2 regions of the Streptomyces lienomycini genome follow, and region 2 is predicted to be linked to the other one. Evidence: riboswitches for the same ligand, from Rfam matches in the RefSeq annotation. Region 2 holds a riboswitch; the other holds the start of a gene.
What was found. A riboswitch is a leader RNA that binds a small molecule or an ion and turns the genes downstream of it on or off. The one in region 2 is predicted to bind glycine.

Region 1 (14,303 bases), 3.7 Mb from region 2:
CCGGACCGAACATCGGGGACCTGCTCGTCGAGGTAGCCGACGAGCAGACGGTCCGCGGCCTGGCCCCGGACCTCAAGGCGCTGGCCGCCCACTCCGAGCGCGGCGTCATCGCCACCGCCCGCGCAAAGGACCCGGCCCGCGGCTACGACTACGTCTCCCGCTGCTTCTTCCCCAACGTGGGCATCGACGAGGACCCGGTCACCGGCAGCGCGCACACGGCTCTGGCGCCCTTCTGGTCCGAGCGCCTCGGCCGCCCGGACCTCACCGGGCTCCAGGCGTCGGCCCGTTCCGGCCGGGTGCGTACGGAACTGCGCGGCGACCGCACGCTGCTGAGCGGGCACGCGGTGACGGTGATCGACGGCGAACTGCTGGCCTGACCCCGCGGGGGCGCGGGGGCGCGCACGATCACGCCGTCGGCAGCCAGTCCACCTTCCCGGCGAGCAGCCCGTAGCCGACAAAGGCCCCGATGTCGAGGAGCGAGTGCGCCACCACCAGCGGGCCCACGCGCCCCCAGCGGCGGTACAGGTAGACGAACACCACGCCCATCACCATGTTGCCGACGAACCCGCCGATCCCCTGGTAGAGGTGGTACGACCCGCGCAGTACCGAACTGGCCGCCAGCGACGCGCCCGCTCCCCAGCCGAGCTGGTCGAGCCGGCGCAGCAGGTAGCCGACGACGACGACCTCCTCCAGGACGGAGTTCTGCACCGCCGAGAGGACGAGGACGGGATACTTCCACCACACCTCGGGCAGGGCCTCGGGCACCACCGTGAGGTTGAAGCCCAGGCCGCGGGCGGCCAGGTAGAAGGCGATGCCGGTGCTGCCGATGACGGCGGCGACGGCGGCCCCGCGGCCCAGGTCCGGCCACGGACGGGTGCGGTCGAAGCCGAGCGCGCGCAGACTGCGCCCCTCGCGCAGCAGGAAGTGCGCGACGAGGGCGACCGGGACGAGCGCCGTGGTGATGCCGAAGAGCTGCCAGGCCAGGTCGAGCCAGGGACGGCCGGGCGCCGCCGAGGCGTTGAGGGTGGCCGCCTGGTCCTTGAGCCCGCCGGGCCGGGTGACCGAGCCGATGAAGCTGATGAGGGCGGACACGCCGCTCGCGCCGAGCGAGAGCGCCAGGACGAGCAGCGTCTCGTCACGCGGGATCCGCCGCGAGAGCCGCTCCTCGGTCAGGGGCTCCTCGCCGAGTCGCTTCTGAGGGAACGCATCGTCCACCGGGCCCGCCTCCGCCATGCACACCTGCCTCCAGCTGGGACGTCACAGCTTGCCCGATCAGTATGGGGCGGCGCGTGGCGGGGGCGGCCTGTGGCGGTCAGCCGACCGGCCACAGGTGCACGGGTTCACCCCCGCCCATCAGCTCGACGTAGCGGCGTGTCGTGGCGGCGAGAGCGGCCTCCCGGGACAGGCCCGCGTCCAGGCCGCGGTGGAAGGTGGCCGCCTGCCAGGAAGCACCGTTGACCCGGCGTCGGCAGCGCTCCTCGATCACGCCGAGGTACAGGTCCCGGTCCGCGGGCTCCACGCCCCACGCGTCCAGACCGGCGGCGGCGAGCGGCAGCAGCTCGTCGCGTACCAGAACGGCGGCGTCGACCTCGGTGGTGCCGCCCAGCCGGCCGCGCCGGGGCCACTCGAAGCGGGCGTCGATGCCGTGGCGGCACGCGGCCTCGAAGTTGGCGGCGGCGGCCTCGAACGGCAACCGGGTCCACACCGGCCGGGGTTCGTCGGCCAGCGAGCGTACGACCCCGTAGTAGAAGGCCGCGTTGGCGATGACGTCGGTGACGGTCGGGCCGGCGGGCAGCACCCGGTTCTCCACCCGCAGGTGCGGGACGCCGTCGGCGATGTCGTAGACGGGGCGGTTCCAGCGGTAGATGGTGCCGTTGTGCAGGACGAGTTCGGAGAGCGAGGGCACGCCGCCCGCGTCCAGGACGTCCAGCGGGTCCTCTTCGTCGCAGATCGGCAGCAGCGCCGGGAAGTAGCGCCGGTTCTCCTCGAAGAGGTCGTACGCCGAGGTCACCCACCGCTCCCCGAACCAGGTGCGCGGGCGGACGCCCTGCGCCTGCAACTCGGGCGGGCGGGTGTCGGTGGACTGCTGGAACAGGGGTGGCCGCGACTCTCGCCACAGCTCGCGGCCGAAGAGGAAGGGCGCGTTGGCGCCGAGGGCGATCTGCGCGGCGGTGATCGCCTGGGCCGCGTTCCACACGTCGGCGAAGCGGTCCGGGGTGACCTGGAGGTGCAACTGCACGGAGGTGCAGGCGGCCTCGGGGGCGATGGACTTGGACGTGCAGGTCAGGCGCTCGACGCCCTCGATGTCGAAGGTGAAGTCCTCTCCGCGGGCCGCCACGATCTGTTCGTTGAGCAGCGCGTAGCGGTCGACCGCGGAGAGATTGGAGGAGACCAGGTCGTCGCGGTCCAGCGTCGGCAGAATGCCGATCATCGCGATTCCCGCGTCCACCTCTCCGGCCTTGCGGTCCGCATATGCCAGCGATGTACGGATCTCCTCGGCGAGCCGGTCGAATACCCTGCCGCCCAAGCGGTGGGGGGCGATGTTGACCTCCAGGTTGAACATGGCGAGTTCTGTTTGGAAGTCGCGGCTCGCGATGCGCTCGAGGACTTGCGCATTCAACATTTTCGGCATCCCGTCGGCACCGACGAGATTCAATTCGATCTCCAGCCCCATGAGGTTCTTCGGACGGTCGAACCGCTTCTCCGCCAGAAGTCGCTCCAGGCCCGTCAGGCACCGCTGGAGCTTCTCGCGGTAGCGCTGGCGATCGGACAGGTCGAACTGACCTGCCACGACCTTCTCCCCCATGGAAGAGTCCCTTCTCGGAGCGGTGAGTGGAAGATCCCGCCGCCGGTGGCCGGTGGCCGGTCAGGTGGGATGATGCCCAGCCGAAGCGATCGATAACGTCCCCTCGGCGGTCCGGCACCCGCTACGCTGTGCCGGTGTGACCGGTGGCACATTCACCGGGCATGGCGCGCGCGCAGTTTCCCGGGCCGGTAACTCGTGAAAAACGCCGACGACAATTGGCCGACCGCTCGGTGCACATTCCCCGAGGTCATCGCCGCACACCCGGTCCGAAGTCCGGATGATTCCCACATATCGACGGCTGAATTCAACCTTGTACTCGTTACCGGAATCGGCTAGCCGAAACACAGTCTGAACACATGTCGTATAAACTCCGCGGACAGGGCAGAGGACCGGCGCCCGCGGTCGAAGGATCCTGCCGTCGAGCTGACGCGCGGCAGGCCCCTCCCACTTCTCGGATCCAGCACCCGGCCCCTGCCTTCCCAGCTCTGTGAGCCGACAGCGTCGTCCGCCCGCTCCGCCCTCGCGCCACCGTGCCTTCGAATGAGAGGCGACCCACCATGCCCCTGCGTGTCTGCCCGGCCCCCGCGCCCGCCCTGCGCTCCGTCCTCACTGCCCTCTCCTCGCCCACCGCGGTTCGTGAGGCCCGTACTCCCGCCCTTCTTGCCGCTCAGGGACCCGCCACACCCGAACTTCCCCTTCCGGTGCACGTCCTGGACCGGGTCACGGCGGAGGGCGTGACGGAGACGCGACTGGCCGGATGGCGGTTCCACATCCGGTGCGGCGACCATGCGGTGGCGGCGGCGGAGACCATGCTGACACCGGACGGCTGGGCGTTCTCGCACTTCTTCGAGGGCCCCTACGTCGCCTCGACCGAGCGGGCGCTGCGGCAGGCCGAGTCGATGGCGCAGGCGTACCAGCCGCGCCTGCTGTCGGTTCCCGAGCTGTACATGCTGACGCTGTGGCTGCACGGCGACTGCGCCGCGGACGCCACGGCCGGGCACCCCGCGGCCACCGACCTGCTGGTGCCGCTGGCGCCGGCGCCTCCCGGTATCGCGGCCCACCGGCCGCACCGGGTCTCCGAACTGCTGCCGGTCCTCACGCACCGGATGACACCGACGCGGCTCCTGGGTTCGCCCGCCTGACCTGCCCCGCGCACCCGCCCCTCACCCACCCGCGCGGACTAGCCCCATTCGGCCATGCCGAACCATCCGAAGTGACAGTGCAGTTGGGCTGAACCGTCCGCGCGGGTGATGCGTCATCAACCTGTGAGAAGCGGTGCTGCGAAATACCTGCGGATCGACGCCCGTGGGGCAACACTGGGTTCGGACCGACTTACACAACGGGGGGCGGCCATGAACGAAGCTTCACGCCGCGGGACAGACAAGACAGCGCACTCACCCATCATCACGGACCGAGAGACCCCACTCATGTGTCAGCACCAGCCACCGTGCCCCTCAGCAGTCTCCGCCGACCGGGAGTCCGCCCGCCTCGTGGCGCACCACCCGGAGCAGGGGTGGAGCCTGCTGTGCAACGGCGTCGTCCTCTTCGAGGACACCGGTGAGCTACTGCCGGACGGCCGGGTCATCGCCCCGCACCGCCCGGTCGGCGCGGGTCTGATCACCGCCGCCTGACCACCGACCGGACGGTGTGCCGCCACTGCGTGCCACTCCGTCCGGCGCCTCACGGGGCCGGCCCGCAGCCACGGCTGCGCACCGGCCCCCACGCGTGTCCGGGGCCGGTGACTCCTCGTGGCCCTCAGGACCGACGGGGTGATGTCCCCGGTGCTACGCCCTCCGCCCGAGCCTCCGACGCGGCGAGCGCACCACGACGTGCCCCCAGCTGATCTCGCCCGCGATCAGCACCCGCAGCTCCACGGGCACCCCGGCGTCGACCGCCCGCGGCGTCTTCACCTCGGCGTAGCTCGCCACCAGCGACCCCACCACTGCCGCGCACTAACGCTATATCGCGTTATACCCAACGGCCAACCCCGCGTCCGCCGTTCCTCTCGCGCGGCCTATCGTGACCGGCATGCAGTCCTACACGATCGGCCAGGCGGCGCGGCTGCTCGGCGTCAGTCCGGACACCGCGCGCCGCTGGGCCGACGCGGGCCGGATCACCACCCGTCGCGACGAGGGCGGGCGTCGCGTCGTCGACGGCAGCGATCTGGCCGCGTTCTCGGTCCGACTCGCCCGCTCCGACGGTGCCGACGAGGAGACCCCGTACACCTCGGTGCGCAACGCGTTCCCCGGCATCGTGACCGCGATCAAGCTCGGCGACGTCGCGGCCCAGGTCGAGATCCAGGCCGGCCCGCACCGGCTGGTCTCCCTGCTGACCAGGGAGGCGGTGGAGGAACTCGGCCTGGAGGTCGGCATGGAGGCCACCGCCCGGGTGAAGTCGACGAATGTCCATATCGACCGGACGTGACCGCTCGGCTCCGGCGCCCGCGACCTGTGGCACCACGGGGCCGCCGTCCCCTCCTCCGGCGCCGCGGCCGGACCGGGCCTCCGTCCGGATACACGGATGCACGGATGCACGGATGCAGGAAACGGACAAGACGACGCAGAAACGCGCATACCCGGCGCAACGCCTCCACCGGGCTACGGTGCCCCCATGAGCCTGTCCATCCGCAACCAGCTCCCCGGCACCGTCACCGCCGTCACCCCGGGCGAGGCCATGGCGACGGTCGGGGTCCGTCTCTCCGGCGGCCAGGACCTGACCGCGGCGATCACCCGGGACTCCGCCGAGGACCTCGCGCTCGCCCCCGGCACCGCCGTGCGGGCCCTGGTGAAGGCAACGGAGGTCGCCCTGGCCACCGGGCACGTCGACGGCCTCTCCATCCGCAACCGGCTGCCGGGCACGGTCACCGCCCTCACCACCGGCGTCGCGATGGCCTCGGTCGCGGTCGCCGTCGAGGGCGCCGAACTGACCGCCGCCATCACCCGGCAGGCGGCCGACGACCTGGGCCTGGCCGTCGGCGTACCCGTCGTCGCGCTGATCAAGTCGACGGAGGTGTCGCTCGCCACCGGGTGAGGCGGAAGACGCCGACACGCCGAGAGGCTCCGCCCAGCGCCGCAGGGGCCTGGACGGAGCCTCTCCCGCTTCCGCGGCGGGACTCAGTCCTCGTACGCGTCCAGCGGCGGGCAGGAGCAGACCAGGTTCCGGTCGCCGTAGGCCTGGTCGATGCGGCGCACCGGCGGCCAGTACTTGTCGGCGACGGACACACCGGCCGGGAAGACGGCCTCCTCCCGCGTGTACACGTGGTCCCACTCACCGCCGAGCGCGCCCGCGGTGTGCGGGGCACCGCGCAGCGGGTTGTCGTCGGCGGGCCAGGCGCCGGAGCCGACCTTCTCGATCTCCGCGCGGATGGCGATCATGGCCTCGCAGAACCGGTCCAGCTCGGCCAGGTCCTCGGACTCGGTCGGCTCGATCATCAGCGTGCCGGCCACCGGGAACGACATCGTCGGCGCGTGGAAGCCGTAGTCGATCAGCCGCTTGGCGACGTCGTCGACGCTCACGCCGGTGGCCTTGGTCAGCGGGCGCAGGTCGATGATGCACTCGTGCGCGACCAGCCCGCCGGGGCCGTTGTAGAGCACCGGGAAGTGCGGCTCCAGTCGCTTGGCGATGTAGTTGGCGGACAGCACGGCCACCTGGGTGGCCCGCTTGAGGCCCTCGCCGCCCATCAGCCGGACGTACGACCAGGAGATCGGCAGGATGCCGGCCGAGCCCCACGGCGCCGCCGAGATCGGGCCGACGCCCGTCTGCGGACCGGCCGCGGGCTGCAGCGGGTGGTTGGGCAGGTACGGCGCCAGGTGCGACCGTACGGCCACCGGGCCGACGCCGGGACCGCCGCCGCCGTGCGGGATGCAGAACGTCTTGTGCAGGTTCAGGTGGGAGACGTCGCCGCCGAAGTGGCCGGGCTTGGCGAGGCCGACCAGGGCGTTGAGGTTGGCGCCGTCGACGTAGACCTGGCCGCCCGCGTCGTGCACCTGCGCGCAGATGTCGGCGACGTGCTCCTCGAACACGCCGTGCGTGGAGGGGTAGGTGATCATCAGCACGGCCAGCTCGTCGCGGTGCTTCTCGATCTTGGCGCGCAGGTCCTCGACGTCGATCTCGCCGTCCTCGGCGGTCTTGACGACGACGACCTTCATGCCGGCCATCACGGCGCTGGCGGCGTTGGTGCCGTGCGCCGAGGACGGGATGAGGCAGACGGTGCGCTGTTCGTCGCCGTTGGCCCGGTGGTAGCCGCGTACGGCGAGCAGGCCGGCGAACTCGCCCTGCGAACCGGCGTTGGGCTGGAGCGAGACCTTGTCGTACCCGGTGACCTCCGCGAGCCGCTCCTCCAGCTCACGGATGAGGGTCAGGTAGCCCTGGGCCTGCGCGGCGGGCGCGAAGGGGTGCAGGGCGCCGAACTCGGGCCAGGTGACCGGCTCCATCTCGGTGGTCGCGTTGAGCTTCATGGTGCAGGAGCCCAGCGGGATCATGCCGCGGTCCAGCGCGTAGTCCCGGTCGGCGAGGCGACGCAGGTAGCGCAGCATCGCGGTCTCGGAGCGGTGCTGGTGGAAGACGGGGTGGGTCAGGAAGTCGTCGGTGCGCAGCAGCGCCTCCGGGAGCGTCTCCGCGGTCTCCGCGTCGAGCGACTCGACGTCGCCCTCCACTCCGAAGGCGAGCCACACGCCGCCGACCTGGGCACGCGTGGTGGTCTCGTCGCAGGCGAACGACACGTGGTCGGCGTCGACGAGCCGCAGGTTGATCCCGTTCTCGCGGGCGGCGTGGACGATCGCGTCGGCACCGCCGGGCACCCGCGCGGTGACGGTGTCGAAGTAGGAGCCGTGCACGATCTCGACGCCGCCCGCGGCGAGGCCGGCGGCGGTGATCGACGCGTACCGGTGGGTGCGTCGCGCGATGGCCCGCAGGCCCTCGGGGCCGTGGTAGACGGCGTACATGCCGGCCATGACGGCGAGCAGCACCTGCGCGGTGCAGATGTTGCTGGTGGCCTTCTCGCGGCGGATGTGCTGCTCGCGGGTCTGCAGGGCCAGGCGGTAGGCCTTGTTGCCGTCGGCGTCCACGGAGACGCCGACCAGGCGGCCGGGCAGGCTGCGGGCGAACTTCTCGTGCACGGCCATGTAGCCGGCGTGCGGCCCGCCGAAGCCCATCGGCACGCCGAAGCGCTGGGTGGTGCCCACCGCGATGTCCGCGCCCAGTTCGCCGGGCGAGGTGAGCAGGGTGAGGGCGAGCAGGTCGGCGGCGACGGTGACGAGCGCGCCGAGCTCGTGCGCCCGGTCGATCACCGGCTTGATGTCGCGGACGGCACCGGAGGCGCCCGGGTACTGGATCAGGACGCCGTTGATCTCGCGCTCGGCGACGTCGGCGGGGATGCCCTCGCTCAGGTCGGCGACGACGACCTCGACGCCGGTCGGCTCGGCCCGGGTCCGTATCACGGCGACGGTCTGCGGCAGGGCGTCCGCGTCGACCAGGAACAGGCCCTTCTTGTTCTTGCCCATGCGCCGGGACAGGGCCATCGCCTCGGCGGCGGCGGTGCCCTCGTCGAGCAGCGAGGCGCCGGATGTGGGCAGGCCGGTCAGCTCGGCGACCATCGTCTGGAAGTTCAGCAGGGCTTCGAGACGGCCCTGGGAGATCTCCGGCTGGTAGGGCGTGTACGCCGTGTACCAGGACGGGTTCTCCATGACGTTGCGCAGGATCACCGGCGGGGTGAAGGTGCCGTAGTAGCCGAGGCCGATCATGGAGTCGAGGACCTGGTTGCGGTCGGCCAGGGAGCGCAGCTCGGCCAGCACCTCGGCCTCGGAGCGCGCGCCCGGCAGGTCGAGCCGGTCGGCGTTCTTGATCACATCCGGCACGGCGGCGGCCGTCAGTTCGTCGAGCGAACCGTAACCGACCTGCGCGAGCATCTTGGCCCGGGCCTCGTGGTCGGGGCCGATGTGCCGCTGCTCGAAAGGCATGGCCTGTTCGAGTTCGGAGAGCGGAGTGCGGTGGGCGGTCATGTGCGGAGGCCTCCTGGTCTGACGACCTTCGAGGGGCACCACGGCGCGGGTACCCGGACGGCCTCCCCCTCTGTCATCTCAACCTGAGAGCTTCACCGGTCGAGCCCGAGGGCTGTCCCGGCTTTCACCGTCGGTGAGAGCGGAAGCCGTCGACACCCGCCCTGCTTTCCAGAGTGACCTCGTCCGTGCGGTACGTGAGCCTGAGAGATTCCGGGGAGGATTTGCTCCTTCGGCGCCTCCGATGGTGTCCGGAGGACTCTCCCGCACGGGGTCAGCAGCCGCTTGCCAGCCTACCAGCGAGGTCACCGCACGGACCTCGAGTGGCCGACCGACCCTATGTGCTCTTTTGTAGTACTTAGGGATGATGAGGCGGCTGGTGTGCGACCCCCAGTGCGGCCCAGTGGTGCGATCAAGTGGAGGGCCCCGTGCGTACTGACATCGATCCGCGGAACCTGATCGGCCGCAAGGCGTTCGACCGCGACGGCACCAGGATCGGCACCGTGGACGAGGTCTACCTCGACGATGCCACCGGCGTCCCCGAGTGGGCGGCCATACGGACCGGCCTCTTCAGCAGGGACGCGTTCGTCCCGCTGGAGCCCAGCGAGCTGGTCGAGGGCAGCCTGCGTGTGCCCTTCGACCGGACCCTGATCAAGGAGGCGCCCGACTTCGGGGTCGGCCGCCACCTCTCGCCGGAACAGGAACTCCAGCTCTACCACCACTACGGCCTGGACGTGGCGGCCCCTCCCCCGCCTCCCGACCGCGATTTCGGCAAGCTGGCGGGCAAGGGCAACGACGACGCCTGACCCGGCGCGTCCGCGGCGTCGGCGACCAGCGGCAGCGGCTCCGCCGGGGTCAGCTCCGGGTCGTCCACCGTGAACGTCCGCACCCTGCCGACCTCGGAGTACGGCGTCTCGAAGCGCACGGTGACCCGCCCGAGGCCGCTGCCCTGCACCCACCCGTGCCCCAGCTCCGCGTGCCGTACGTCGTGCCCCGCGGGCCAGCGGCGCTCGGCGGGCGAAGGGCCGCGCTCCTCGACGGGCTCGGTCGTCACCGGCTCCTCGACCGGCTCCTCGGCCCGGTCCCCGGCCGCCTGCGCGAACAGGTCCTCCTGCGTGTAGTCGGCGAGCCCGCTGACCCCCACCCCGAGCAGCCGCACACCGCCCGTGGTGTCCACCGAGTCCAGCAGCCGGGCGGCCGCCTCCCGCACCACCGTCGGGTCGTCGGTGGGCCCGCGCAGCGTCTCGGAGCGCGTCAGGGTGGAGAAGTCGTACCGGCGCACCTTGAGCACGATGGTCCGGCCCGACAGACCGGATCCGCGCAGCCGCCGCACGCACCGGTCCGCGAGCCGCCCCACCTCGACGCCGACCCGCACCCGGTCGTGGATGTCCACGTCGTAGGTGTCCTCGACCGACACCGACTTGGTCTCCCGCTCGGCCACCACCGGCCGCTGGTCACGCGCCAGCGCCATGGCGTACAGGGCGTGGCCGTGCGCCTTGCCCAGCAGTCGCACCAGCTCGTCCTCGCCCGCCTCGGCGATGTCGCCGACCGTGGTGATCCCCGCCCGCCGCAGATGGTCTCCCGTGGCCGGTCCCACCCCGGGCAGCGTCCGCACGGTCATCGGCTCCAGCAGGGTCCGCTCCGTCCCCGGTGGCACGAGGACCAGTCCGTCGGGCTTCGCCTCCTCGGAGGCGATCTTGGCGAGCATCTTGGAGGCGGCCAGCCCCACGGATCCGGTGAGGGCGGTGGCCGTGCGGATGTCCGTGCGCAGCTTCGCTCCGGCCAGCCGCGCCGACTCCGCGTCCCAGGCCGTCCCGCCGGCCTCCAGGTCCACGAAGGCCTCGTCCAGGCTCAGCGGCTCCACCAGCGGCGACAGCTCCCGCAGCAGCCGCATCACCTGCTCGCTGATGGACCGGTAGAGCTGGAAGCGCGGGACGAGGTACGCGGCGTGGGGCGCGAGCCGGCGTGCCTGGCCCATGGGCATCGCGGAGTGCACGCCGAACACCCGGGCCTCGTACGAACAGGTGGCGACCACGCCGCGTGGTCCGAGGCCGCCCACGACGACGGCCTTCCCGCGCAGGCTCGGTTTGGACGCCTGCTCCACCGAGGCGAAGAAGGCGTCCATGTCGAGATGCAGGATCGTGGGCGCGGTTCTCACATCTCCGATGCTGCCCTACGCCACTGACAATGCCGTCGCACCGGTCACACCGGCGGGGCCACGCCTGCGCGGCGGGACGGTGCCGGGCCGGTCTCCGCGGCGGAGCGACCGGGGGTTCAGACCGCCCTGTTGTTCCGCCGCCGGGCCAGCTCGTCGGCCGGGTTGTGCCCGACCAGGGTCTCCCCCGTGTCGACGCGCTCCCCGTGCAGCTGGGACAGCGCGCTCTCCACGTCCCGCCACACCACGCCGACGGCGATCCCGAAGACGCCCTGGCCGCCCTGGAGCAGGGAGTGCACCTCGTCGGGCGACGTGCACTCGTACACGGTGGCGCCGTCGCTCATCAGCGTCATCCGCTCCAGGTCGCGGAAGCCGCGCTCCCGCAGATGCTGGACGGTGGTGCGGATGTTCTGCAGTGACACCCCGGTGTCGAGGAAGCGCTTGACGATCTTCAGCACGACCACGTCGCGGAAGCCGTACAACCGCTGCGTTCCGGATCCGTGCGCGGGCCGCACGCTGGGCTCGACCAGGCCCGTGCGGGCCCAGTAGTCGAGCTGCCGGTAGGTGATCCCGGCGGCCGCGCAGGCCGTCGGCCCGCGATAGCCGATCTGCTCGGACGCCATGGTCGTCGCCCCTCCGCTGGTCGGCACGGCTGCCGGTCGCTGCGGACCGGGTTCGGCCGCGCCACCGTGCTGGGCGTGGCCCCCGCCCGCGCGAAGCCGGGAGCCCGGGGGAGGGTACGGACCGCCTGGCCCGAAGCTGTGCCCGGGGCCACCCCCAGCCGTACCGTCGCCGCTGATTCTCACGCCGACCTCCGTCCTTGACCTGCCTCCTCGAAGGTAGGCAGTCACCAAGGGTGCGTCAACGATCGCCACACTCGGCACGCCGAGTGATAATCACCCTACGAGTGGTTTACCGTGCCCTGCATCGGGGAACAGCTAGCCGAATGTGCCCGGACCAGGGCCGTACGGCGGCCCGAGCGCCCTCGGCCCGCGCGTCTCACTGGTTGCTGGTTCCGAAGTCCTCCGGCGAGATCTGGTCGAGGAACTCGCGGAACTTCTCCACCTCGTCCTCCTGCTCGTCCGGGATGGCGATGCCGGCGTCGTCGAGGACCGTGTCGCTGCCGTAGATCGGCGTACCGGTGCGCAGTGCCAGTGCTATGGCGTCGGACGGCCTGGCACTGACCTCGACTCCGCTCGCGAAGACCAGCTCCGCGTAGAAGACACCGTCCCGCAGGTCGGTGATGCGCACTTCCGTGAGCTCCTGGCCGACGGCTTCCAGCACGTCCTTGAACAGGTCGTGGGTCAGCGGCCGCGCGGGCGCCATGCCCTGCTGGGCGAAGGCGATCGCCGTCGCCTCCCCCGGTCCGATCCAGATGGGAAGGTAACGGTCGCCGCCCACCTCGCGCAGCAGCACGATCGGCTGGTTGGAGGGCATCTCGACCCGGACACCTACGACATCGAGCTCGTTCACACAGCAACCCTAGGCCGTGCTCGGGACGTTTGGGTAGTCGGGCCGGGATCGGGTGGTCGATCCGGGTGTTCGAACACGTTCGTTTCAGGGCAGCCGCACGCCGAGGGCGGTCTGCACCAGAGCCGCGTGCAGCTTCACCGCCAGTCCCGCCAGCTCCTTGGTGCGTGCTTCCGCGTGCGCCCTGGTCTGGGGGTTGCGGTGCCGCTTCAGCGGGGCCACCACCTGGTCGACCAGCCCGGCCTCCCGGTCGGCGGCGGCCTTCATCACCCGCAGGTGCCGCGGCTCGATTCCGAACCGGCCCAGCTGCACCACCAGGGACGCCACCGTGACCGCCTCGGCGTCGTACGCCCCGTCGGGCAGCGGGGCGACGAGCCCGTACGACTCCCACTCCGCCAGCTCCTGGTCGCCTATGCCGGCCGTGGTGAGCAGTTCCTCCCGCCCGATCCGGGCCACCGTCGGGCTCTCGGGGGCCTCGGACACGGCCTCCCCGTCCCGCTGCCGGCCGACCCTCGGCAGGGTCACGGCCTCGCCGCGCTCCACCGCGTCCAGGTGTTCGCGGATCACCTTGAGCGGCAGGTAGTGGTCCCGCTGCATGCGCAGCACCTCGCCGAGGCGGTCGACGTCGTGTGCGCTGAACTTGCGGTACCCGGCCGGAGTGCGCCGCGGCTCGACGAGGCCCTCCGACTCGAGGAAGCGGATCTTGGAGATGGTGATGTCGGGGAACTCGTCACGCAGCGCGTTCAGCACTGCTCCGATGCTCATCAGCCCACTGTCCGTGGCGGCGGCGCCTTGCCCGGCGCCGCCGCTCGGTGTTTGCAGCATGGACCTTCCCTGAAGTTTCCCGGGGCGGGAGGCCCGGGGGCGGTCAGTAACCCCGCTGGCTCGCGTAGAACACCAGCCGGTACTTGCCGATCTGCACCTCGTCACCGTTCGACAGGGCGACCTGGTCGATGCGCTCCCGGTTGACGTAGGTGCCGTTCAGGCTGCCGACGTCGGCGACCGTGAACGAACCGTCCGTACTGCGGCGGAACTCCACGTGCCGACGCGAGACCGTCACGTCGTCCAGGAAGATGTCGCTCTGCGGATGGCGCCCGGCCGTGGTCAGCTCGCCGTCCAGCAGGAAGCGGCTGCCCGAGTTCGGACCACGCCGCACGACCAGGAGCGCGGAGCCCAGCGGCAGCGCGTCGACGGCAGCCTGCGCCTCGGGAGAGAGCGCCGGGATCGCCGTCTGGCCGGTGACCTCGGCGTCGTAGGCCTCGAGACCCGAGATGGAGATCGTGGAGGTCGTCTCGGACGCTCGCTCCGGAACCGCCCCGGCACGCAGCGGAGCGCCGCAGTTGGAGCAGAAGCGGCTGTTCTCCGCGTTGCGGTTGCCGCACCTCGTACAGACCAGGGCCGACATGGACGGATCCTCCGGCTGCCCCGCCGGGGCGTTCGACGCGTACGGGCCGGCGTTGTATCCGCCGCCCGAGCCCGAGGGCTGGCCGAAACCTATGCCGCCGGACTGCGCAGGGTCAACAGACGGCACGCCCTGACCACCGGAAACGTCACCACCCGGACCACCCACCTGGTCCCGGAACATCGGGCGTCGGCCCTCCGCTTCGGGCTGTGCGCGATGGCGGGCGGTCGCGTTGTCGCCGCCCTCTCGCGCGCTCTTGCCGAACAACTTCGCAAACAACTTCACGGGCGATTCCCCTTGACCGAAACAGACCCGCCCGTGGGGCAGGACGAACCCTTACTGAACGCACTGGCCGACCCGGACACCTTCACAACGTCCGCCTCCACCAGACAGTTTCCACCACGCACCACCCAATCGGTGCGCCGACCCCCCGCAACCTCATGCCCTCGCCGGACAACCCCCATGCACGGCCGG
Region 2 (14,303 bases):
CCCGGGACGCCCCGGAAGCGGGGCACCGGCCAGCAGCACGTCGATCGTGTCCGTCGCCCGCCCCGTGCGCTCCGCGAAGGCCGCCAGGAACCGGGCGTTCATCGTCGCGGCCAGGGGGTCGCAGTCCAGTGCGGCCAGCGTCCCCCGCACCCACCCCTCGTCCTCGTCGGTGAAGACGACCGAGTGCGCCGTGAAGGCGACGACCCCCGCGTCCCGGGCGCCGTGCTGGGGCACGACACTCGTCCCACCGTCCGCCGGCGGGAACACGCCCCGCGCCGCCGCGTCCAGAATGTCCCGCAGGCCCTCCGCCACACCGCGCTCCTTGAGTCTCCAGCCGCTGGAAGGCACAGACTCCCAGACATGACCGACGACGGCACCGGCCTCATGACCATCGGGCAACTGGCGCGCACCACCGGACTCCCGGTGCGCACCATCCGCTACTGGTCCGACGAGGGCGCCCTGCCCCCGCACGCCCGCTCCGCGGGCGGCTACCGGCTCTACGACGCCGCGTCCGTCGCCCGCCTGGAGCTGATCCGCACCCTGCGCGAACTGGGCCTCGGCCTGGACGCCGTACGCCGCGTCCTGGCCGGCGAGACCACCCTCGCGCGGGTCGCGGCGGCGCACGTGAGCGCGCTGGACGCGCAGATCGGCGCACTGAGGGTGACCCGGGCGGTGCTGTCGACCGTGGCGCGACGCGGCTCGACCGCCGAGGAGACGACACTCATGAACAAGCTGGCACGACTGTCCACCACCGAACGCCGCCGGATCATCGAGGACTTCATGGCCGAGGTCTTCGCCGGCATCGACACCGGCGACCCCGACATCCGCACCCGCCTGCGGTTCGCCGCGGCCGACCTGCCCGACGACCCCACCCCGGAGCAGGTGGACGCCTGGGTGGAGCTGGCCGAGCTGATCCAGGACCCGGAGTTCCGGGTCGTGATGCGCCGGATGATCGAGTTCAACGCGGCGGACCGGGGAGCGGACGTGCCCACGAGCTCCTCGCTCTGGTTCGTGAGCCGGCTGGTCCAGCTCGCCGGTGAGGCGCTGCGCGACGGCGTGGCCCCGGACTCGCCGCGGGCCGCCGAGATCCTGCGCGCGCTGATCGGCGACGCCGACCCGGCCGTCGTGCTCGAACGCCTGACCGCGGTGGCCAACGTACGGCTCGCCCGCTACCGGGAGTTGTCGGCGATCGTGAACGGCCTGGAGCCGCCCTTTGCCCACGAGGAGCAGTTCAGGTGGGTGGTCGCCGCACTGGGCGCCCGTACGGGCGGTTAATCTGACCTGCGTCAGTAGGACCCATGCGCGATACGAGGGGCGGACCGGTGGCGGACATCGAGGAAGCACGCAAGCAGTTCGAGCGGATCGACACGGACGGTGACGGCCTCATCACCGCGGCCGAGTTCAAGACCGCGCTCGCCCAGGGCGGCGACTGGAACGTCACCGAGTCGGTGGCCGAGGCGATCATCGCCGGCCGCGACCTCGACGGTGACAAGCAGCTGTCGTTCGACGAGTTCTGGGCCCACCTGAACAAGTGACGACGCGGGGGAGGGGGCGCCCGCCGGCCGGCCGGCGCCCCCTCCGTCTCGCACGCGTTGCTCCGGGGGAGTGAGGGCGGGCCGGGGCGGAATAGCCCGCCCGGGCCCAAGGTTGCTGGTGCTGACCGGCACGGCGAACGTGCCGGACCGCACGACACGACCTCCGAAGGGCCAGGCGAGTCAGCATCATGAAGATCGGCATCATCGGCGCGGGCAACATCGGCGGCAACCTCACCCGGCGGCTCACCGCCCTGGGACACGACGTCTCCGTGGCCAACTCGCGGGGGCCGCAGACCCTGACCGCGCTGGCCGAGGAGACCGGCGCCACCCCGGTACCGGTCCAGGAGGCGGCGCGCGGCGCCGAGATCGTGGTCGTCACGATCCCGCTGAAGCGCGTCCCGGACCTCCCGGACGGCATCCTCGACGGAGCGTCCGAGGACGTCGCGGTCATCGACACCGGCAACTACTACCCGCAGCAGCGCGACGGCAGGATCGCCGCCATCGAGGACGAGGGGCTCACCGAGAGCCGCTGGACGGAACACCATCTCGGGCACCCCGTGATCAAGGCCTTCAACGGCACCTACGCCCAGGACCTCCTGGACCGCCCCCGCCCGGCCGGCGCGTCCGACCGTGTGGCGCTCCCGGTGGCCGGTGACGACGCGCCGGCCAAGGCGAAGGTGCGCGCGCTGATCGACGAGCTGGGCTTCGACACCGTCGACTCCGGCGGCATCGACGACTCCTGGCGCCAGCAGCCCGGCACCCCGGTCTACGGTCTGCGCGAGGGCGTCGAGGGCGTCACCGAGGCGCTGGCCCAGGCGCCCGCGGAACGTCCCGCGGACTTCCGGGGCTGACCCCCGCCGCTCAGGGCCGCGCCCACTTCTGGAGTGCGGCCTTGCTCGCGAAGTCCGCCACATTGGTGTCGACCGGGTCGTCGGTGTACTGGTGGAAACGCCAGTCGGCCTGGATGCGCGGCTTGCCCGCCGACACGTAGTCGGCGATCCACAGGCCGTCGCCCGCGTACGAGGTGGTGTCCACGGTCAACCAGTAGTTCCTGTTCGTGTAGAGGACCACCCGGTTGTCCGGCCGCAGGGCCTTCACCTTCCTGATGAAGCTGTCCTTCTCCGCGTTGCTCGGATGCGTGCCCTCGCCGTTCGACTCCCAGTCGACGGCGAGGATGTCGCCCTTGCGCTCCGGGGCCTTGGAGACGAAGTACTCGGCCTGGGCGGTGAGGTTGCCCGGCCACAGGAAGTGGTAGAAGCCGACGACCAGCCCGGCGTCGCGGCCCCGCTTGGTCTGGGCCGAGAGTTTCGGGTTGACGTACGAACGGCCTTCCGTCGCCTTCACGAAGACGAAGGACAGGCCGTCGGTGTCGTAGCTGGAGGACTGGTAGGCGCTGACGTCGATGCCGCGCAGCATGGGGCCTCCCTGAGAGGCTGTGGGGGGACGGGAGTTGGTTATTCCCCACGATGGCACGGGTGATCCCCGCTCGAAGCGGAAATGTCGACATCGGTTCCCCTGGGCGCCATTGACGCGCGTAGCGCGGTGCCCCACGCTGGGCTCCGGTTCACGGACGACTCGACGGTCGGGAGGCCGGGATGTTCAGACGCGTGTCACGTCTCCTTCTCTCATTTGTCATGCTCATGGCTGGTGCGGTGGTCGGATGGGGCGCCACCGCGGGCACCGCGCACGCCGACTCCTGCTACACCTGGAACCGCACCCTCTCCCAGGGCTCCTCCGGCAGCGACGTGACGCAGTTGCAGATCCGCGTCGCCGGCTGGGTCACCTCGGGCGAACGGCTCTCCTACGACGGCCAGTACGGCGCCCGGACCGCCGCCGCCGTCAAGAAGTTCCAGGCCGCCTACGGGCTGGGCGCGGACGGCGTCGCGGGCCCCGCGACCTTCAGCAAGATCTACGCCCTCCAGGACGCGGACTGCACGCCCGTCCACTTCACCTACGCCGAACTCAACAAGTGCAACTCCGACTGGTCCGGCGGGGCGGTGTCCGCCGCCACCGCCAAGTCGAACGCGCTGAAGACCATGTGGAAGCTGGAGGCGATGCGGCACGCCCTCGGCGACGTGCCGATCACGATCTCCAGCGGCTTCCGCTCCCGCGCCTGCAACAACGCCGTCGGCGGCTCGGCCACCAGCCGCCACCTCTACGGCGACGCCGCCGACCTGACCGGATCGCCCAGCTTCTGCCGGCTCGCCCAGCAGTCCAGGACCCACGGCTTCTCGGAGATCCTCGGCCCGGGCTACCCGGGCCACAACGACCACACCCACGTGGCCTTCGACCCGTCGCCGTACTGGTCGGCCCCCAACTGCGGCATCTGAGCGACCGGAGCGCACGCCACCGTACGCCCGGCGTGAGGGCGCCCGGCGTACGGCGGTGGTGCGCGCCGGGCTGATCAGGGAGCGGAGGAGGCGGCCGCGGCCGCCCGGGGGCTCTCGTCGGCGGGGCCGGGCTCGCCCTCGTCCAGGGAGACGTCCTTGGTCTCCTTGCCGAGCAGCAGCGCGGTCAGCGTCAGCACGGCCATCGCCGAGAGGTAGACGCCGACCAGCCAGGGCGAGCCGTCACCGGCCTCCCACAGCGCCACCGCTATGAACGGGGCGACGGCCGCGCCGAGGATCGAGCTGACGTTGTACGAGATGCCGGACCCGGTGTAGCGCACACTGGTCGGGAACAGCTCCGGCAGCAGCGCGCCCATCGGGCCGAACGTCATGCCCATCAGCGTGAAGCCGAGCACCAGCCACAGCACCACGCCGAGCGTGCCCAGGTCGATCAGCGGCACCCAGACCAGGCCGAAGACCACGATCGCGGCGGTGATCCAGACCAGGGTGGTGCGGCGCCCGTACTTGTCGGCGAGCGGGCCGGAGACCAGGGTGAACACGGCGAAGAACAGCACACCGAAGATCATCATCAGGACGAACGTGGTGTAGCTGTAGCCGAGCCCCGGCACGTCGGCGTCCTTGGCGGCGCGGCCGTAGCTCAGCGAGAACGTGGTCATCAGGTAGAAGAGCACGTACGTCGCCAGCATGATGAACGTGCCCAGGACCAGCTGCCTCCAGTGGCCCTGGACCACGGTGGCCAGCGGCAGCTTGCGCACCCCGCCGGTCTCGCGCGTCCTCGCGAACACCGGCGACTCCACGAGCCGCGAGCGCACCCACAGGCCGATCGCGACCATCACGGCGGAGAACAGGAACGGGATGCGCCAGCCCCAGCTCGCGAAGGCCTCGGACGGCTGCGTGGGGTCCGCGCCGCCGGCGGACGGCAGCAGCGCCCCGATGATCAGGAACAGGCCGTTGCCGATGATGAAGCCGAGCGGGGCACCCAGCTGCGGGAAGGTCCCGTACAGGGCGCGCTTGCCGCGGGGCGCGTTCTCGGTGGCGACCAGCGCGGCCCCGCTCCACTCGCCGCCGAGCGCGAAGCCCTGCGCGAGCCGCATCAGCACGAGCAGCGCCGTGGCGAGCCAGCCCGCCTGCGCGTAGGTGGGCAGCACGCCGATGAGGAACGTGGCGACGCCCATGGTGAGCAGCGAGACGACCAGCGTCCTCTTGCGGCCGAGCCGGTCACCGAGGTGCCCGAAGAAGACGGCGCCGATCGGCCGGGCGACCATCGCGGCGCCGAAGACAGCGAACGACGACAGCAGCGCCGTGGTGGGGTCGCTGCTCGGGAAGAAGAGCTTCGGGAAGACCAGGACGGCGGCGGTCGCGTAGATGTAGAAGTCGTAGAACTCGATCGTCGTGCCCATGAGGCTGGCGACGAGGACGCGCGACCGGGGGTTGACGGGTGCCTGGGCGGGAGCGGGGTGGGGGGACGGTGCGGGCATGACTCGGTCTTTCACGTGCGAAACATGGGTGTCGCAACGATCTCAGCCGTCTTGCTTCACGGAAAGCGGGTGTCACGATGTGAGACGCCCGCCGCGCTCCGGTCGTGCCGCCGTTCAGCACTCGATGATGTTCACCGCGAGCCCGCCCCGCGCCGTCTCCTTGTACTTGACCGACATGTCGGCGCCGGTCTCCTTCATGGTCTTGATGACCTTGTCCAGGGAGACCTTGTGGGAGCCGTCGCCGCGCATCGCCATCCGGGCCGCCGTGACCGCCTTGACCGCGGCCATGCCGTTGCGCTCGATGCAGGGGATCTGCACCAGGCCGCCGACCGGGTCGCAGGTGAGGCCGAGGTTGTGCTCCATGCCGATCTCGGCGGCGTTCTCCACCTGCTCCGGGGAGCCGCCCAGCACCTCGGCGAGGGCACCGGCCGCCATCGAGCAGGCGGAGCCGACCTCGCCCTGGCAGCCGACCTCGGCGCCGGAGATGGAGGCGTTCTCCTTGAAGAGCATGCCGATGGCGCCGGCCGCGAGGAGGAAGCGGACCACGCCGTCCTCGTCGGCGCCGGGGACGAAGTTCACGTAGTAGTGCAGGACGGCCGGGATGATGCCGGCCGCGCCGTTGGTGGGGGCGGTGACGACCCGGCCGCCGGCCGCGTTCTCCTCGTTCACGGCCATCGCGTAGAGGGTGATCCACTCCATGGCCAGCGCCTGCGGGTCGCCCTCGGAGCGCAGCTTGCGCGCGGTGTTCGCGGCGCGGCGGCGCACCTTCAGGCCGCCCGGCAGGATGCCCTCGCGGGTCATGCCGCGCTCCACGCACGCCCGCATCACGCGCCAGATCTCCAGCAGGCCCTCGCGGATCTCGTCCTCGTCGCGCCAGGCCCGCTCGTTCTCCAGCATCAGCGCGGAGATGGACAGGCCCGTCTCCCGGGCCAGGCGCAGCAGCTCGTCACCGGTGCGGAAGGGGTACTTGAGCACCGTGTCGTCGAGCACGATGCGGTCCGCGCCCACCGCGTCCTCGTCGACGACGAAGCCGCCGCCGACCGAGTAGTACGTCTTGGTCAGCACCTCGGCGCCCTGGGCGTCGTACGCCCACAGGGTCATGCCGTTGGCGTGGTAGGGGAGGGCCTTGCGGCGGTGCAGGACCATGTCGTCGTCGTAGGAGAACGCGATCTCGTGCTCGCCGAGGAGGCTGAGACGGGCGGCCGACCTGATCGTCTCGACGCGGGCGTCCGCCGTCTCCACGTCGACCGTGCGCGGTGAGTCGCCCTCCAGGCCGAGCAGCACCGCCTTCGGGGTGCCGTGGCCGTGGCCGGTGGCGCCGAGCGAGCCGTACAGCTCGGCGCGGACCGAGGCGACGGAGCCCAGCAGCTCCTCGCCGCGCAGGCGGCGGGCGAACATGCGGGCCGCGCGCATCGGGCCGACCGTGTGCGAGCTCGACGGGCCGATGCCGATCGAGAACAGGTCGAAGACCGAGATGGCCACGGGGACTCCTCAGAACGGGGGTGGTGCGGAGGGGGTGCCGAGGGGCGGGGCGCCCGGCCGCTTGTGGCGGATGCGGCGCCCCACCCCTCGGATGCGGTGTCTACTTGTTCAGACCCGGGTACAGCGGGTGCTTGTCGGCCAGGGTCTTCACCCGGGCCTTGAGGGCCTCGGCGTCGTAGGACGGCTTCAGCGCCTCGGCGATCACGTCCGCGACCTCGGCGAAGTCCTCGGCCGTGAAGCCCCGGGTCGCCAGGGCCGGCGTACCGATGCGCAGACCGGAGGTCACCATCGGCGGACGCGGGTCGTTCGGAACGGCGTTGCGGTTGACCGTGATGCCGACCTCGTGGAGGCGGTCCTCGGCCTGCTGGCCGTCCAGCTCGGAGTCACGCAGGTCCACCAGGACCAGGTGGACGTCCGTGCCGCCGGTCAGGACAGAGACGCCCGCCGCCTTGGCGTCGTCCCGCACCAGGCGCTCGGCCAGGATGCGGGCACCCTCCAGCGTACGGCCCTGGCGCTCCTTGAAGTCCTCGCTCGCGGCGACCTTGAAGGCGACGGCCTTGGCGGCCACCACGTGCTCCAGCGGACCACCCTGCTGACCGGGGAAGACGGCGGAGTTGATCTTCTTGGCCAGCTCGGCCGTGGAGAGGATCACACCGCCGCGCGGACCGCCCAGGGTCTTGTGCGTGGTGGTGGTGACGACGTGGGCGTGCGGCACCGGGTTCGGGTGCAGGCCCGCCGCGACCAGACCGGCGAAGTGCGCCATGTCGACCATCAGGTACGCGCCGACCTCGTCGGCGACCTTGCGGAACGCGGCGAAGTCCAGCTGACGCGGGTAGGCCGACCAGCCCGCCACGATCAGCTTCGGCTTGGTCTCCTTGGCCAGGCGCTCCACCTCGGCCATGTCGACCTGGCCGTCGTCGCCGACGTGGTACGGGACGACGTTGTAGAGCTTGCCGGAGAAGTTGATCTTCATGCCGTGGGTCAGGTGCCCGCCGTGGGCGAGGTTCAGACCCATGATCGTGTCGCCGGGCTTGAGCAGCGCGAACATCGCGGCCGCGTTGGCCTGGGCGCCCGAGTGCGGCTGCACGTTGGCGTGCTCGGCGCCGAAGAGCGCCTTGACCCGGTCGATGGCGATCTGCTCGACCACGTCGACGTGCTCGCAGCCGCCGTAGTAGCGGCGGCCGGGGTAGCCCTCGGCGTACTTGTTGGTGAGGACCGAGCCCTGGGCCTCCATGACCGCGACCGGGGCGAAGTTCTCCGAGGCGATCATCTCGAGGGTGGACTGCTGGCGGTCCAGCTCGGCGTCGACGGCGGCGGCGACGTCCGGGTCCAGCTCGTGCAGGGGTGTGTTCAGAAGCGACATGCGATCGTGACTCCTCAGGCGCCGGCGAAGGCGGTGTACTCGTCGGCGGAGAGCAGGTCGCCCGGCTCGTCCGTGACCCGCACCTTGAACAGCCAGCCGCCCTCGAAGGGGGCGCTGTTCACCAGCGACGGGTCGTTGACGACGTCCTCGTTGACCTCGGTGATCTCGCCGGACACGGGGGAGTACAGGTCGGACACCGACTTGGTCGACTCCAGTTCGCCGCAGGTCCCGCCCGCGGTCACCGCGTCGCCGACCTCGGGAAGCTGCACGAAGACGACGTCACCGAGCGCGTTGGCCGCGTGCTCCGTGATGCCGACCGTCGAGACGCCGTCCTCGGCGCCCGACAGCCACTCGTGCTCCTTGCTGTAACGCAGCTGCTGGGGGTTGCTCATGGCCTGAATTCTCCTGTACGCGGGGAAGTGGCTGGTGAAGGGGGTGACAGGTGGTGAACACGGCGACGGAAGGGGTCGCCGCGGCCGCACCGGTGGGCGGCGCGGACGCGCGCGGGACGGCGGGGCCCCGCCGCGCCAGTGTCTACTTCTGGCGCTTGTAGAAGGGAAGCGCCACGACCTCGTACGGCTCGTGGCTGCCCCGGATGTCCACACCGACACCCGCGGTGCCCGGTGCCGCGTGCCCCGGGTCGACGTACGCCATGGCGATCGGCCTGCCCAGCGTCGGCGACGGGGCGCCGGAGGTGACCCGGCCGATCACCTCGCCGCCCGCGACCACCTGGTACCCGGCGCGCGGTACCCGGCGGCCCTCGGCGACCAGGCCGACCAGGACGCGGGGCGGGTTCTGCTCCGCCCGGGCAGCGGCCTCGGTCAGCGCGGCACGCCCGACGAAGTCGCCCTCCTTCTCGAACTTCACGACCCGGCCGAGACCCGCGTCGAACGGCGTCAGCGCGGTCGTCAGCTCGTTGCCGTACAGCGGCATGCCCGCCTCCAGGCGGAGCGTGTCCCGGCAGGACAGGCCGCACGCGACGAGACCGACGCCCTCGCCCGCCCGGGTCAGCGCCTCCCACAGCTCCACGGCGTGCTCCGGCTTCACGAACAGCTCGAAGCCGTCCTCGCCGGTGTAGCCGGTGCGCGCGATCAGCGCCGGGACGCCCGCGACGGTGCCGGGCAGACCGGCGTAGTACTTCAGACCGTCCAGGTCGGCGTCGGTGAGCGACGCGAGGATGCCCGGGGACTCGGGACCCTGCACGGCGAGCAGCGCGTAGGCGTCGCGGTCGTCGCGCACCTCGGCGTCGAAGCCGGCCGCCCGCCCGGTCAGCGCGTCCAGCACGACCTGGGCGTTGGAGGCGTTGGCGACCACCATGTACGTGGTGTCGCCGAGCCGGTAGACGATCAGGTCGTCCAGGATGCCGCCGTCCTCGCGGCAGATCATGGTGTAGCGGGCCCGGCCCGGCTTCACGGTGCCGATGTTGCCCACCAGCGCGAAGTTCAGCAGCTCGGCCGCCTGTGGACCGGTGACGGTGATCTCACCCATGTGCGAGAGGTCGAAGAGACCGGCACGGGTGCGCACCGCGACGTGCTCGTCGCGCTCGGAGCCGTAGCGCAGGGGCATGTCCCAGCCGGCGAAGTCGGTCATCGTCGCGCCCAGCGCGCGATGGGTGGCATCGAGCGCGGTACGGCGGAGTTCGGTACTGCTCATCGGTCGGTCGTCTCCCAGGACAGGACGGGGCGAGGTCGATCCTCCCCATCTGTCATCGGAACCTGAGAGGTTCGCCGTGGCCACCGGAGTACGGCGGACAGGGCTTGCACCTTGGGTGGGACCGCCGTCGGGGGCGGTCCGCTTTTCAGATGTGCCTCGCCCGCGCGGTAACGGTGCCTGAGAGATTCAAGGGAGGGACTTGCTCCTTCGGCGCCCCGGCGACGGCCGGGGACTCTCCCGCGCGGATTCAAACGGCCGGTATGCAGTTGGCGCCGCCATCATTGCACGCCCGGCCGATCCCTGGGCAGAGCTGTATCTGTAACCGGCTTGTGGCAGTAAGCGAACGAAAACGCGAGACCCGCGCATTACCTTCTCTTTACACTCGACGGGGACGGGAATCTCGTGAACCGCCCCAGGGGAGGACGATCACGGTGAACAGGACCACGGCGTACGCCACGACCTCGGGTCTCGCGCTGCCCGAGCAGCCCTCTGCGGCCCCGGAGGCGTGCGCCGAACTGCCCGCACCCGTCGTCCGCGACCTCAGGGACCGCGGCGGCCGCAGCCCGCACGCCCTGCTGTTCGGACCCCGGGACCTGGTGGTGATCACCGGCCTGCCCGGCAGCGGCAAGTCCACGCTGATGCGGCGCACCGTGCAGGGCCTGCGCGTCGACTCCCAGGACACCCGCGACCGCTGGGACCGCCGCATGCCGCGCTTATTGCCGTACGGGCTCTACCGGCCCCTCGTCCGTCTCGCCCACTACGCCGGACTGCGCCGCGCGCTGCGCTCCGGCGAGGGCGTCGTCGTGCACGACTGCGGCACCCAGGCCTGGGTGCGCGGCTGGCTGGCCCGCGAGGCCCGGCGCCGGAGCGGCACCCTGCACCTGCTGCTGCTCGACGTCGGCGCCGAGGACGCCCTCGCCGGACAGCGCGAGCGCGGCCGCGGCGTGACCCGGTACGCGTTCCTGCGCCACCGCACGGCCAACTCCCGTCTGCTGCGCGCCGTCACCGCGGGCACCCTGCCGACCGGCTGCGCCTCGGCGACCGTCCTGGACCGGGCCGCGGCCGACACCCTCCGCCGGATCGCCTTCACGGGGTGACGCACCGTAGGGCCACTGGACCGAACGGGTTAGCCTTTCAGCCACGGACAGCGGTACCAGGCAGGCGGTAGGTAGGCAGATGGACTTCCCGGCACAGGCGCACCCCCACCCGCACGGCGGGTGGCCCGGCAACGAGCTGGAGGAGGTGCTGTCCGCCTCCGTCGGCGTCCCGTCGGCCGGCGGCCGGATCGTGGAGGTCCTCGGCCGCAGCTTCCTGTGGATACCTCTGCCGAACGGCGGCGGCCCGCACAGCGGCCCCCTCGACCTGCCCTCGCTGGAGATCGACGGCCAGGCCTACGTACCGGTGTTCAGCTCCGAGGAACAGCTCCGCCAGGTCGCCGGGGCGCAGATGGCGTACAGCATCGCCCCCGCCGTGGAGTTCGCCCGCGGCCTGCCCCCGCAGATCGGCATCGCCGTGAACCCGGAGGGCGTCGTCGGGATCCCGCTGCCGCCGCCCGCCGTCGCCGAACTGTGCCGCGCCGGGCGCACCCCGCTGGACGGACCCGCGTCCGGCGGCCGGGTCCGCCTCTTCGAACCCGACTGGCAGGACGACCCGGTGGACTTCCTGGCCGCGGCCTCCGCCGAGTTCGCCGCCACCGGCGTGGTGCGCAGCGCGCGCCGCTGCCTGGCCGCCGTCGAGACAGCCGATCCCGTCCTGTTCGTCGGCGTCGAACTCACCCACTGGGAGGACGACGCCCGCGCCCTCCCCCTGGACGCCCTGGGCCGCGCCCTGACCGGCTCCCCCCTGAAGTGGCAGGTCAACATGGTCCTCCTGGAGGCGGCCCAGGACCCGGTCTGCGACTGGATGCGGGAGAACGTCCGCCCCTTCTACGCCCTGGACCTGTAGCCGCCGGCCGGGAAACGCACCCAGGGGGCGCGGGGCTGTGCCATGTGCGGCGCCGCCGCGTGGGCGCGATCGACCAGGACGAGACCCGCACCCGCCGGACGGCAAGGACCCCCGAGCGCATGGGCACCCCGCATCGGCGGAGCCTTAAGCTGGTCGCACGACCGGGGACTTCTCGAAGGGGCGATACACGTGAGCGCCAGCGGCACCACGACCGGGCAGGTCGAGCACATGCTGCGCCAGGTGACGCCCGGGCGCTACGACGCCTACGAGGCACTGCTGCGCGCACTCGCCACCCCCGCCTCCGGCCAGGTCTGGATGCTGCTGTGGCACGGCCAGGCCGGCTCCCCCGACGCCCAGTACGGAAACATGGAGGTCGGGGGCCACGGCTACGCGCCCTGCGTCACCTCCGCCCAGGAGCTGTCGGCCAGCGGCTGGAACCGGTCGTACGAAGTGGTCGACGGCCTGGAGGTGGCCCGCGCCCTCTACCCGGACCGCCACGGCCTCTGGCTGAACCCGCACGCCCCCGGCGGCGGCGTCGGCATCCCCTGGCTGGACCTGCGCCGCATCGTCTCCGGTCTGGACCGCCAGCCCGCCGGACCGCTGCGCCTGTCCGAACCGGCCATCGAGATCCCCCAGTTCTACGCCCTGCTCGCGCAGAACGCCCACCGCACCCCCGCGGTCCGCGCGCTGCGCCGCGCCTGGGTGCAGCCCGCGCTGGGAGCGCCGTACCTCGCCATCGGTCTCGACGTGTACGACACCTCCCCGCCGGCCGTCGACGCGGTGCGCGCGATGATGCAGCAGTCGGTCGGCGCGGTGCCGGACGGGCTGCCGGTGTCGACGGTGGCGATGACCGACGCCCACGACCCGGTCGCCCTGTGGCTGCGCGCCAACGCCCGTCCGTTCTACGACCGCGAGGCCCACGCGCCCGCCCCCGCCCAGGCGCCGGCCGGCGGGTACGGATACCCTCCCGCCGGTAGCCGGTACTGACGTTCGGGCGGGCCCGTCGGGTCCGGCCGCGCGACGGGACCGGCAGAGGCGATCTTCGCGCGTAGATGACGGCGCAAAGACCTCACTTGTCCCCGATGTCCCAACTCGACCGTGTCCGGCCCCCGTTACCCACTGTCCGGATAACGGAACACCTCAAACAGCATCACGGTTGCGCATCCATTCACCGTCAAGTCTGGCTACAGATCGCCAAAGCGTTGAAGACTCCCGCAACAAGGGGGTGGATGCTCGCCTCTTTGTACGACGGACTGATCACGCCGCTACAGCGGCAAGTGCGGGCCGGCTACCGCCGGTTGAGAGGGGTCCCTGCCAGATGACGGCACCATTGCACGAGCCGACCGCGGAAGCGGCCCCGAGTGCGGCAGAGGAAGCGGCGGTCGCCGGCGCCGAGGCCAAGTCGGTACAAGGGCGCTCCCTGGGCCGGATCGCCTGGGAGCGCTTGAAGAGGGACAGGCTGGCCCTCGCGGGCGGCATCGTGGTGCTGGTCCTCATCGTGGTCGCCGTGCTGGCGCCGTTGATCACCTCCCTCTACGGGCAGGAACCCAACGCGTACAACGAGGACATGATCGACCCGCTGTTCGGTACCCCCACGGGCTCCCTGGGCGGTCTCAGCGGCGACCACTGGCTCGGCGTGGAGCCGGTCAACGGCCGCGACATCTTCGCCCGCATCGTCCACGGCTCACGGATCTCGCTGCTGGTCGGCTTCCTGTCCGCGATGGTCGCCGTGGTCCTCGGCACCGTCCTCGGGGTCCTCGCGGGCTTCTTCGGCGGCTGGGTCGACTCCCTCATCTGCCGGATCATGGACGGCCTGCTGGCCTTCCCGCAGCTGCTCTTCATCATCGCCCTGGTCTCCGTCATGCCGGACAACATGCTCGGACTGAGCGGCACGGGCGTGCGCCTGCTCATGATGATCGTGGTCATCGGCTTCTTCGGCTGGCCCTACATCGGCCGGGTGGTCCGCGGCCAGACGCTCTCGATGCGCGAGCGGGAGTACGTCGAGGCGGCGAGATCCCTGGGCGCCGGACGGTTCTACATCCTGTTCAAGGAACTGCTGCCCAACCTGGTGGCGCCGATCATCGTCTACACGACGATGATGATCCCCACCAACATCCTCACCGAGGCGGCGCTCAGCTTCCTCGGCGTCGGCGTCAAACCGCCGACGTCGTCCTGGGGACAGATGCTCTCGAGCGCCATCGACTACTACAAGTCGGACCCCATGTACATGGTGGTCCCCGGTGTGGCGATCTTCATCACCGTTCTTGCCTTCAACCTCTTCGGTGACGGCGTGCGCGACGCGCTGGACCCGAAGGGCTCCCGCTGACCCGCCGTACCGCAAGGCGACCCGTGGCACCTGCACGGGGTCTCTCATCTAATCCGGAGGATCCGAGATCGTGACTACCCAACGCACCTCAGGGCGGCGCAAGCAGGCTTTGGCCGCTGCCGCAGTGGTCGCCGCGCTGCTGACCACGGCGGCGTGCGGCGGCGGCGGCGACGA

Region 1: it holds a riboswitch for glycine, as region 2 does, so the genes downstream of both, gcvP (aminomethyl-transferring glycine dehydrogenase) here and gcvT (glycine cleavage system aminomethyltransferase GcvT) in region 2, are expected to answer to the same signal.

What each region holds. Positions count from the first base shown of each region.
Region 1 covers NZ_CP116257.1:5,190,517-5,204,819, forward strand. Annotated here, with positions in the region: gene BJ961_RS23610 (PhzF family phenazine biosynthesis protein) at 1-377, shown strand, start outside; gene BJ961_RS23615 (CPBP family intramembrane glutamic endopeptidase) at 406-1,233, opposite strand; gene BJ961_RS23620 (glutamate-cysteine ligase family protein) at 1,313-2,806, opposite strand; gene BJ961_RS23625 (hypothetical protein) at 3,364-3,948, shown strand; gene BJ961_RS23630 (DUF5999 family protein) at 4,234-4,437, shown strand; gene BJ961_RS23635 (hypothetical protein) at 4,591-4,734, opposite strand; gene BJ961_RS23640 (TOBE domain-containing protein) at 4,835-5,230, shown strand; gene BJ961_RS23645 (TOBE domain-containing protein) at 5,417-5,836, shown strand; gene gcvP (aminomethyl-transferring glycine dehydrogenase) at 5,920-8,805, opposite strand; glycine riboswitch at 8,984-9,079, opposite strand; gene BJ961_RS23655 (PRC-barrel domain-containing protein) at 9,231-9,608, shown strand; gene BJ961_RS23660 (DNA polymerase IV) at 9,524-10,960, opposite strand; gene BJ961_RS23665 (MerR family transcriptional regulator) at 11,077-11,763, opposite strand; gene BJ961_RS23670 (bifunctional nuclease family protein) at 11,957-12,430, opposite strand; gene ftsR (transcriptional regulator FtsR) at 12,515-13,252, opposite strand; gene BJ961_RS23680 (FHA domain-containing protein) at 13,296-14,156, opposite strand.
Region 2 covers NZ_CP116257.1:1,517,188-1,531,490, forward strand. Annotated here, with positions in the region: gene BJ961_RS07145 (GNAT family N-acetyltransferase) at 1-312, opposite strand, end outside; gene BJ961_RS07150 (MerR family transcriptional regulator) at 361-1,275, shown strand; gene BJ961_RS07155 (EF-hand domain-containing protein) at 1,323-1,535, shown strand; partial or broken gene BJ961_RS07160 (NADPH-dependent F420 reductase) at 1,706-2,386, shown strand; gene BJ961_RS07165 (glycoside hydrolase family 25 protein) at 2,397-2,951, opposite strand; gene BJ961_RS07170 (D-Ala-D-Ala carboxypeptidase family metallohydrolase) at 3,131-3,865, shown strand; gene BJ961_RS07175 (MFS transporter) at 3,940-5,361, opposite strand; gene BJ961_RS07180 (L-serine ammonia-lyase) at 5,476-6,843, opposite strand; gene glyA (serine hydroxymethyltransferase) at 6,944-8,206, opposite strand; gene gcvH (glycine cleavage system protein GcvH) at 8,221-8,598, opposite strand; gene gcvT (glycine cleavage system aminomethyltransferase GcvT) at 8,741-9,859, opposite strand; glycine riboswitch at 9,899-10,014, opposite strand; glycine riboswitch at 10,015-10,109, opposite strand; gene BJ961_RS07200 (AAA family ATPase) at 10,291-10,956, shown strand; gene BJ961_RS07205 (enhanced serine sensitivity protein SseB) at 11,036-11,803, shown strand; gene BJ961_RS07210 (enhanced serine sensitivity protein SseB C-terminal domain-containing protein) at 11,993-12,790, shown strand; gene BJ961_RS07215 (ABC transporter permease) at 13,122-14,129, shown strand; gene BJ961_RS07220 (ABC transporter substrate-binding protein) at 14,200-14,303, shown strand, end outside.